Regions from separate parts of the Salinisphaera sp. S4-8 genome, predicted to be linked through region 1. Evidence: riboswitches for the same ligand, from Rfam matches in the RefSeq annotation. Region 1 holds a riboswitch; the other holds the start of a gene.

Region 1 (4,994 bases):
CGGCGGGCTGGCCGGGGCGACATTCGCCTGCGCGCTGGCCGATACCGGCCTGAAGATTGCGCTGGTCGAAGCGGTGGCCTTCGATGCCCCGGCCGACGAGAACATGAAAGCCCGTACCACCGCGATTGCGGCCGGCACCCGGGCGATGTTCGAAGAACTGGATCTGTGGGCCGACATGGCCCACGATGCCGCGCCCATCAAGCGCTTGCATGTATCCCAGCAGGGCCGCTTTGGCAGCGTGCGCGTGAATGCCGCGGATTACGATCTGTCGGCCCTGGGCTATGTGCTGCATAACGTCACCATGATCGAGGTATTGCGTGCACGCCTGGCGCGTATGGATCAGGTCGATGTGGTCGCGCCGGCGCGTTTCGAGTCACTCACCCGGGATGCCACGGGTGGGCGTATCGAGCTGAACTGCGCGCGCGGCGAAGGGGCGAGCGAAACGCTGCGCACACGGCTGCTGGTCGGCGCCGATGGCGCGCAATCCTCGGTGCGCGGCGCGCTGGGTATCGGCGCGCGCATCGACGATTATCGCCAGCGCGCGATCGTGACCTTCGTCGAACCCGAACGCGCGCACGGCGGCTGTGCCTACGAACGCTTCACCCCGGACGGCCCGGTTGCCCTGTTGCCCTGTACCCGTGCCAGCTGTGCGGCGGTTTGGACGTTGCCCAGCGAGCGCGCCGAGCAGATGTGCGCGGTCAGCGAGGATGAATTCATCGACAGGTTGCAAGCCGCATTCGGCCAGCGCCTGGGTACGCTCAAGCTGGCCGGCCCGCGTGGCAGCTATCCCCTGGCGCGGGTGTTGTGCGACCGGGCCGCGGTCGAGCGGGCCGTGCTGATCGGCAATGCCGGCCATGCGCTGCATCCGGCGGCCGCGCAGGGCTTTAATCTGGCGATTCGCGATGCCTTGCTGCTGGCGGCGATGCTGCGCGAGCGCCTGGCGGGCGATGCCGATTTCGATCCTGGCGATGCCGACCTGCTTACCGGCTGGGCCGAGGCCCGGCGGCCCGACCAGCATCGCGTGGCCAATTTCACCGACGCCATCGTGCGTTTGTTCTCCAACCGTATTCCCATGCTCGATCACGCCCGCGGCGCGGGCTTGTTCGGCCTGTCGCTGTTGCCATCGATTCGTGACGATATGGCCCGGCGCAGCATGGGTCTGGCCCTGGCGCCGGCACGTCTTCGCGAGGCCAAGTCATGAGCAAGCAAAGCCCCCGTTACGATATCGCCATTGTCGGTGGCGGCATGGTGGGCGCCGTGCTCGCGGTGGCGCTTTCGCGTGCCGATTTCTCGGTCGCGCTTGTCGAAGCCAAGCGTCCATCGCGGTTCGAGCTCGGCGACGACTACGAGCTGCGCGTATCGGCCATTGCGCCAGGGACGCGTCGCGTACTCGAGAATCTCGGTCTGTGGGCCTCGGTCGAGCGCCGGCGCTGCTGTGCGTTTACCGGCATGAAGGTCTGGGAGGCCGGCGGCGCGAGCGAGCTGTTTCTGGAGCATACCGCGGTCGGTCTGCCGGAACTCGGGCATATCGTCGAGAACAATCTGATCGTCGACAGCGCCTGGCAGGCGCTGACCGATGTCGATATCTATTGCCCGGCGAAAATGGAAAGTCTGGCCATCGACAGCGACGCAGCCCGGCTGCGACTGGACGACGGCACGGTCGTGAGCGCGGCCCTGGTGGTCGGCGCGGAAGGTGCGAATTCACCGGTGCGCGCGGCCGCGGGTATCGAAACCACCGGCTGGCCCTACGGTCAGCGCTGTACCGTGGGGACGGTGACCCCGGCGCGTCATCATCGCCATATCGCCTGGCAGCGTTTCACCGAAACCGGGCCCGTGGCGTTTTTGCCGCTGTCGGACGGTCGCTGTTCGCTGGCCTGGCATGCCGATGATGCACTGGCCGCCGAGCTGGCTGAACTCGACCACGATACATTCTGCGCGCGGCTGACCGAGGCCAGCGGCGGCGTGCTGGGCGAAATCGAGCATATGGACAAGCGTGCCTCGTTCCCGCTCAAGCTCCAGCATGCACGCGAATATTGTCGCCCCCGTGTGGCCCTGGCCGGCGATGCGGCGCATGTGGTTCACCCGATGGCAGGTCAGGGGGTCAACCTCGGCCTTCTCGACGTGGCGGGCATGGTCGAAGCGCTCGAGGCGGGGCGCGCGGCGAATCGCGATGCCGGCGACATGACCTATCTGCGCCGCTATCAGCGCGCACGCATGGCTGAGAATCTGATGATGCTGGGCACGACCGACGCCTTCAAACGCGTTTACGGCAGTGCCAATCCGTTGCTGCGCACGCTGCGCCAGAGCGCAATCGGGATCGCGGCTAATCTCGCGCCGATTCGCCAGATCATGATTCATCACGCCGTAGGGTTATCCGCCAACGGCCCGCGGTTGCTGCAGTAGTCGAAAAATCTGCTGTATTTTGCAGGTAAGTAGGGCCTCGCGGTTGGCGCTTGGCCTGTGTCGATGTCGCCGGTATAGTCGAGGGCACGGTCAATAACCGCGTGGGAGAGAACGGGCAGTCGCTCGTCACCGAAGGCGCAAATTTCCGCCCGGAAACGCTCAGGTACCCGAACCACGTGCATGCGGGCGTTTATACGCCAGCTTGATCGACTCTGGAGAGCAGCCGGCGACAGTCCGGCTCACCGAAGGGGCGAATCTCTCAGGTGCCAGGACAGAGGGGCGGCAGGCGAAAGCCCGGGCCGGCCCGTGTTCTGTTGATTCATCTGCAAAGAGATTGTCATGGCCAAACGAACCCCGCTTTACGACGCGCATGTCGCCGACGGCGCCAAGCTCGTGGACTTCGCCGGCTGGGATATGCCGATCGACTACGGCTCCCAGATTTCGGAACACAATGCCGTGCGCGAAAGCGCGGGCATGTTCGACGTCTCGCATATGGCAGTGGTCGATATCAGCGGCGCCGAGGCACGCGAATTCCTGCGTCGGCTGCTGGCCAATGACGTCGCCAAGATCGACGAGGCCGGCCGCGCGCTTTATACCTGCATGCTCAACACCCGCGGTGGGGTGATCGACGATCTCATCGTTTATCACCTGAGTGGCAACCTGTATCGCATCGTGGTCAATGCCGCGACGACGGAAAAGGATCTGGCCTGGATCGACAGCCAGGCGCGCGACTACGACGTGGCGATCAATCACCGCCAGGATCTGGCCATCATCGCGGTGCAGGGCCCGCGCGGGCGCGATATTGCCGCCGAGCTCTTCGACGACGATTTCAAGGCCGCCGCGCTCAAGCTCAAGCCGTTTCGGGTCGCGACCCAGGATGATCGCTCGATCGGGCGCACCGGCTATACCGGCGAGGACGGTTTCGAACTCGTGTTGCCGGCCGAGGAGGCCGTCAATGCCTGGAAAACGCTACGCGGCAAGGGTGTAGCGCCGATCGGCCTGGGCGCGCGCGACACCCTGCGCCTGGAAGCCGGGCTGAATCTTTACGGCCAGGATATGGACGAGGACCACACGCCGCTGGAATCCGGCCTGGGCTGGACGGTGGCATTCGAGCCCGAAGAACGGGATTTCGTCGGCCGTTCGGCGCTCGAGCACATGCGCGCCGAGGGCGTCGGCGAGAAGCTCGTCGGGCTGGTGCTGGAAGGCCGCGGCGTGATGCGCAGCGAAACCGCGGTACGGGCCGCCGACAGCGATGTCGACGAAAAAGAAGCCGAAGGCGAAATCACCAGTGGCAGCTATTCACCCACCTTGTCGTGCTCGATCGCGCTCGCGCGGGTACCGGCCGATTGGGAAGAAAGCGTCGAGGTGTGTCTGCGCGGCAAGTGGCAGCGCGCGCGCATCGTGCGCTATCCCTTCGTGCGCCACGGCAAGCGCCGTATCGACGACTGAGCCCGTTTCTCAGTAGCCTTTATCCACCAAAACATAGCGCGCACCGCGCGAATCTGCTGCAAGGGAGCCCCATGAGCGAAGTACCCAAGGATCTGTCCTATACCAAGACCCACGAATGGATCGATTACGACGGCGATGGCACCTGCACGGTCGGTATCACCGACTATGCCCAGTCGTCGCTGGGCGATCTGGTGTTCGTCGAACTGCCCGAGGCCGGGACCAAGGTCGGTGCCGGTGATGCCGTGGCCGTGGTCGAATCGGTCAAGGCGGCATCGGATATCTATGCCCCGCTCGATGGCGAGATCGCCGAAATCAACGAACAGCTCGAGGATTCGCCGGAACTGGTCAACGAAGATCCCTTCGGCGAAGGCTGGTTGTTCAAGATGACGGTATCCGATTCCGAACAAGTCGAAAAACTGCTGGATGCCGATGCCTACGAAGGCATCGTCGAAGAAGAGGAAGACTAGCGGCGCTCGCACTGGCGCCGGTATTGCCCGGCGTCGGTGCCGCTGTGCCCGCGTATTACGTTCTGCGAGGATTCATGCCCTTCATTCCGCATACCGAAGACGATATCCAGTCGATGCTGGCCACCATCGGCGTGGACACGATCGACGATCTGTTCGACGAGATCGACCCGCGCCTGCGCGATGTCAGCCTGGATTCGATCCCGCCGAGAGCGAGCGAACAGGCGGTCAGCCGGTTGATGCAGGAACGCGCGGCACGCGATGCGGGTGGCCTGTGCTTCATCGGTGCCGGGGCCTACGAGCATCATATTCCGGCTGCGGTGTGGGAGCTGACCACGCGCGGCGAATTCTATAGCGCGTATACGCCGTATCAGCCGGAAGCCAGCCAGGGCACGCTCCAGGTGGTCTACGAATACCAGACCATGATGACCGGGCTGACCGGCATGGATGTGGCCAATGCCTCGCTCTACGACGGCGCATCGGCGCTGGCCGAGGCAGTGCTGATGGCGGTGCGCGCCAATCGCAAGTCCAAATCGGCCCGTATTCTCATGCCGGCGAGCATGCACCCGTTCTATCGCCAGGTCGCGCGCAATATCTGTGCGAATCAGGGCATCGTGTTCGAAACCGTCGCCTATGAACCGGGCACCGGTCGTATCGACAGCGCCGATCTGGAACGCT
Region 2 (4,994 bases), on a different contig from region 1:
TTGCTTGAAACGGGCGATGCGTTGTTCGTTGACCTCGGCGATGCTGGGCAGGTCCATCGGCTCGATGGCCTGACGCGTGGCTCGCTCAATCGCCTTGAACAGGCGTTTTTCGCGCATGGTCACGAACAGGATGGCATCACCTTCGCGCCCGGCCCGGCCCGTGCGCCCGATACGATGCACATAGGCCTCGGTATCGTGCGGAATATCGAAATTGATCACATGGCTGATGCGTTCCACATCCAGACCGCGCGCGGCCACGTCCGTGGCTACGATGATATCCAGCTGGCCGTTCTTGAGCTTGGCGACCGTGCGCTCGCGCTGGTTCTGGGCGATATCGCCGTTGAGCGCCGCGCAGGCATAACCGCGGGCCGACAGCCGCTCGGCGAGCTCATCGGTGGATTTCTTGGTACGCGCGAATACGATCATCGCGTCGAAGGGCTCGGCTTCGAGCAGACGCGTGAGTGCGTCGAGTTTGCTGGTGCCGCCACCCACGATCCAGTAACGCTGGCGGATGTTGACCGCCGTCGTGGTCTTGGCCTGGATGGTGATTTCCTGCGGCTCGCGCAGGTGCGTCTTGGCGATACGCCGGATCGCACTCGGCATGGTGGCCGAAAATAGTGCGACCTGGCGCTCGGCCGGGGTCTGTTCGAAGATCCATTCCACGTCTTCGATAAAGCCCATGCGCAGCATTTCATCGGCTTCGTCGAGCACCATCCAGTCGAGCGCGTCGAGCTTGAGCGTACCGCGCTTGAGATGATCCATCACCCGACCCGGCGTGCCTACCACCACATGCACGCCGCGCTTGAGCGCAGCCAGCTGTGGGCCATAGCCCTGGCCACCATAGATCGGCAGCACATGAAAACCCGGGATATGCGCGGCATAGCGCTGAAAGGCCTCGGCCACCTGGATGGTGAGCTCACGCGTGGGCGTGAGTACCAGCGCCTGCGGTGCCTTGCCGGCCCGCCCGGTCAGCCCGGAGAGAATGGGCAGCGCGAAGGCCGCCGTCTTGCCGGTGCCGGTCTGGGCCTGGCCCAGCACGTCCTTGCCGGCCAGCAACGGCGGAATGGTCGCCGCCTGAATGGGCGACGGCGTCTCGTAGCCGACATCGGCGAGGGCCGCCATGACGGCATCGGAGAGCGCCAGATCGCTGAAGGCGACCTGGGCGGATTCGTTTTCATTAGGGGTGGACATGCACAGCCTGGCAGGCACGGGCGCTCAGCTGCGCCCGAAAAAACACTGCGCCGGAATGGCGCGGACGCTCATTCTACCCGTTATTCACAGTTGTCGGTCCCCGTTTTTCCGACGCGGTATCGTCGATGATGGCGGCAACGGAGTCCGCGGTCAGCGCCGACAGCGTCCACCCCAAATGGCCGTGCCCGGTGTTGTAGAACACGTTCGGCGCCTTTCCGCCGCCAACGCGCGGCATCATGTTCGGCATCATCGGGCGCAGACCGGCCCAGGGGATGACCTGGCGCGTTTTCACGTCGGGAAAGCACTGCTTGACCCAATCCACCAGCGGCTCGATCCGGTCCGCCCGGATATCGCGATTGAACCCGTTGAACTCGGCGGTGCCGGCCACGCGCAGACGATCTGCGCCCAGGCGCGCACACACGAGCTTGGTTTCATCGTCGAGCAGACTGACTTCGGGCGCGGCCTGTTGCGAGGCCTCGTCTTCCAGATCGACGGTAATCGAATAGCCCTTGACCGGATACACGTTCACGCGATCGCCCAGCTGCGCAGCAATGTCGCGACTGCCGGTACCCGCACACACCACCACGCCGTCGAACTCGAGCGCGACCCGGTCCTCGGGCGTGTCGTTGTCGCAGGCCGCGATGGTGACCTGCTGCCCATCGGATTGAACGCTTTCGACACTGTGGTTGTAGTGAAAGCGTACGCCCTGTGCCTGTGCGGCCCGCGCCAGGCCCTGGGTGAATTTGTGAATATCGCCGCTGGAATCGCTTTCGGTAAAGAAGCCACCGTAATACTCGCCCGCCAGCGCGGGTTCGATTGCCCGCATTTCTTCCGGGGTGACCGGCTGGCGCTCCAGGCCGCCTTCGGCGAGCAGGCGCGACACCTTCTCGGCATGGCGATAGCCGGCGCGATTGCGATAGATATGCAGAATGCCCTTGCGCTTGACGTCGAAATCGATGTTCTCGCGCTTGGCCCAGGAAAACAGAAACTCACGCGCCTCGATCGCCATGCGCGCGGTTTCGGTGGTGTTGCGACCGTACTGCGGGATCGCGGCGATGAACTCCAGAAACCACGACAATTTGTGCCAGGACGGTTTCGGGTTGACCAGCAACGGGGCATCGTTGCGAAACATCCACTTCATGCCCTTGAAGACCATGGGCCAGTGGTTCCAGACCTCGGCGTTGGAAGCAGAAAGCTGACCGCCATTGGCGAAGGAGGTCTCCATCGCCGCATAGCGATTGCGGTCGAACAGCGTGACCTCGTAACCGCGCTGAACGAGTGCGTAGGCCGTGGTGACCCCGGTGATGCCCCCGCCGATAATTGCAATATGATTCATGAGCGTCTATCCGATAGCGTCGTGCGTGAAAACCTGCCGCGTGGCAGGCGCCGCCCCTTCCGTCACTGAACCTGAGAGATTCACCCGCGCGTCGATGGCCCGCGGGCTTGCTCCTTCGGTGCACGCCGGCCGGTTACGGCTGCGCGACTCTTCGGATATGGGCGCGATAACGGTCCCTGATGCCTGAGAGTTTCCGGGGCGGTTGCTCCTTCGGCGCCGGCTTTACGCCGGTCTCTCCCGCTATTGCGTGAATGTATGAATAGGTGTCGAATCCGGTATCGGCACGCCAACGCCCAGCCTCTGTGCGTGATCGATGCCGATGTTTTGTCCAAGATACCATGAGCAATCGCCATGCCAATACCGTCGACCCTGCGCCGCGCCCGCGATACGGTCGAATTCGAAACCGCCGAGCGCTGCGCGATACGCGAGATCTCCAATACGCCGGACGATCCGGCCGTCTCCATCGCCCGGGCCCGGGTGGCACCCGGCGTGACCACGGCCTGGCATCGCCTGCGAGACACCGCCGAACGCTATCTGATCGTTTCCGGCCAGGGCGTGGTGGAAGTCGGCGAGGGCCTGCGCGAAACCGTGGCGGCCGGCGACGTGGTGTCTATCGCGCCGGACACCGCCCAGCGGATTCACAACAACGGCGATTGCGATCTGATCTTCTATGCCATCTGTACGCCGCGTTTTACGCCAGACTGCTACGAAGCACTCTAGCGCTGCCGCGTAAGTATTGATTCAGCCGACCACCCGATTGCGGCCTTCGGCCTTGGCTTGATAGAGGCGCCGATCGGCCTTTGCGAACAGGCTTCTGAAGTCCATGCCATCGCGCCCGAGTTCGGCAATGCCGATACTGGCTGATAACGGAATATCCTTGCCGCGATAGCGAAACGGCCGGTCATGAACCAGATCGCACAGGTCCTGGGCGATCTGTCGGGCGTGCGCGATATCCGCCCCCGATAACAGGATGCCGAATTCCTCGCCGCCAAGACGGCCCGCGATATCGGTCTGGCGAATACGGCTGGCAAGCAGCTCGGCCACGAAACATAGCGCCATATCACCCGCGTCGTGGCCGTAGTCGTCGTTGACGCGCTTGAAATGGTCGAGATCGACGACGAGCATCGCCAGCGGTATTTTCTGGCGCAGATAGCGCTGGCGCTCGCGCGCGAACACATCCCGGAACCGCGAGCGGTTAGCCAGCCCGGTCAAAGGATCGGCCAGCGCCAATGCACGCAGTTCGGACTCCGTCTTTTCGCGACTGGCCTCGTAGATATACGAAAACCCGAGCGTGGAGGCGGTACACAGCACGATATTGACGACGCTCAGATAACCCGGCCAGCCATCCCACAAGCCGTAACGATAGACAAAGATTCCCCCGGCGCAGCTGATAAACAGCAACGCCACCCAGAGCCCCTGCCATCGGCCCAACAGCAGATGCGACAGCAGCGGTACCAGAAAAACCCATACGAAAACCGCGATGCCGTTCTGCTTGGCCAGCAGCGAAAGCATCATGACAAAGAAAAACGGCACCACGAAGATCAGGTTGTTGATCGGTGCGCGGCCGGTTTCGTGGATCACATAAAGCAGCAACGCGGCATAGGCCACCAGGCACAGTTCGGCCACGGCCAACCAGCGCGCATCCAGATAGAAGTGCAGCAAGGCATAGCCGAATACCGCCGTGCAGGTAAACCACAGCAGCGCCGTCAACACCGTCTGCTGATACGGGCGAACATCGGGAAAATGATCGCGCTTGGGAAAAAGACTTTTCATGGAATGTGCCGCGGCCCCGCTATGGCCAACCCGACATCCGCCAGCGCGCCTTCCCCCGAGAACCCGTTATTCATACGCTTGTCGTGTACCCAGCCGCCGTGCGGCGCTACGAAATTACGCGCACCGCATGTGCGCACGCCCCTTCGCTTGGAAATTTCCGGTGTTTGATCTTTCGCGATCGTGCGCGTTTCGTATCAACCGCCCGCTCTCGTTATAAATTGAAAACCGGCGCGTGTCGATGACCCGGCGCAAGTCTCGAACGGCCTTTCGGGGTGGCTATCGGCGCACGCAAATATATCTGCAATCGCCTAGTGCCAATCCCGAACACGCATAGCGCGTCATATTCGCCATGCCCGGGCCCCAAGACCGAATACGCGCTCACCGATGGCGGGCCGCCCAACGACGGTATCGACACGGCCCAGGCGCGCGTAGCGGCACCGGCGCCCGCCGCACGGTGTACAGTGAGCGGCCCAGGCACGACCTCGTCCTCTTAATGATTAGCGCCGCCGAAGCCCGTGAACGACTGAAACTGGGTAACCGGCAATTCGTCGACAACATCCAGAATTCGGACACCTTGAGCCGACACGCCCGGCCGGCCGAACTCGTGCTCAGGCAAAGCCCGTTTGCGATCGTGCTCGGCTGTTCGGATGCGCGTGTGCCGGCCGAGATCGTGTTCAACCAGGGCCTGGGCGAT

What was found. A riboswitch is a leader RNA that binds a small molecule or an ion and turns the genes downstream of it on or off. The one in region 1 is predicted to bind glycine.
Region 2: linked by a shared signal. The riboswitch ahead of S4A8_RS09305 (D-amino acid dehydrogenase) and the one ahead of gcvT (glycine cleavage system aminomethyltransferase GcvT) in region 1 are both predicted to bind glycine.

The regions. Positions count from the first base shown of each region.
Region 1 is NZ_APNF01000001.1:112,827-117,820, reverse strand. Features, by position in the region: gene ubiH (2-octaprenyl-6-methoxyphenyl hydroxylase) at 1-1,201, shown strand, start outside; gene S4A8_RS00530 (UbiH/UbiF/VisC/COQ6 family ubiquinone biosynthesis hydroxylase) at 1,198-2,403, shown strand; glycine riboswitch at 2,496-2,588, shown strand; glycine riboswitch at 2,606-2,688, shown strand; gene gcvT (glycine cleavage system aminomethyltransferase GcvT) at 2,743-3,852, shown strand; gene gcvH (glycine cleavage system protein GcvH) at 3,924-4,319, shown strand; gene gcvPA (aminomethyl-transferring glycine dehydrogenase subunit GcvPA) at 4,394-4,994, shown strand, end outside.
Region 2 is NZ_APNF01000005.1:155,952-160,945, forward strand. Features, by position in the region: gene S4A8_RS09300 (DEAD/DEAH box helicase) at 1-1,191, opposite strand, end outside; gene S4A8_RS09305 (D-amino acid dehydrogenase) at 1,265-2,527, opposite strand; glycine riboswitch at 2,688-2,777, opposite strand; gene S4A8_RS09310 (cupin domain-containing protein) at 2,879-3,247, shown strand; gene S4A8_RS09315 (GGDEF domain-containing protein) at 3,269-4,300, opposite strand; gene S4A8_RS09320 (carbonic anhydrase) at 4,794-4,994, shown strand, end outside.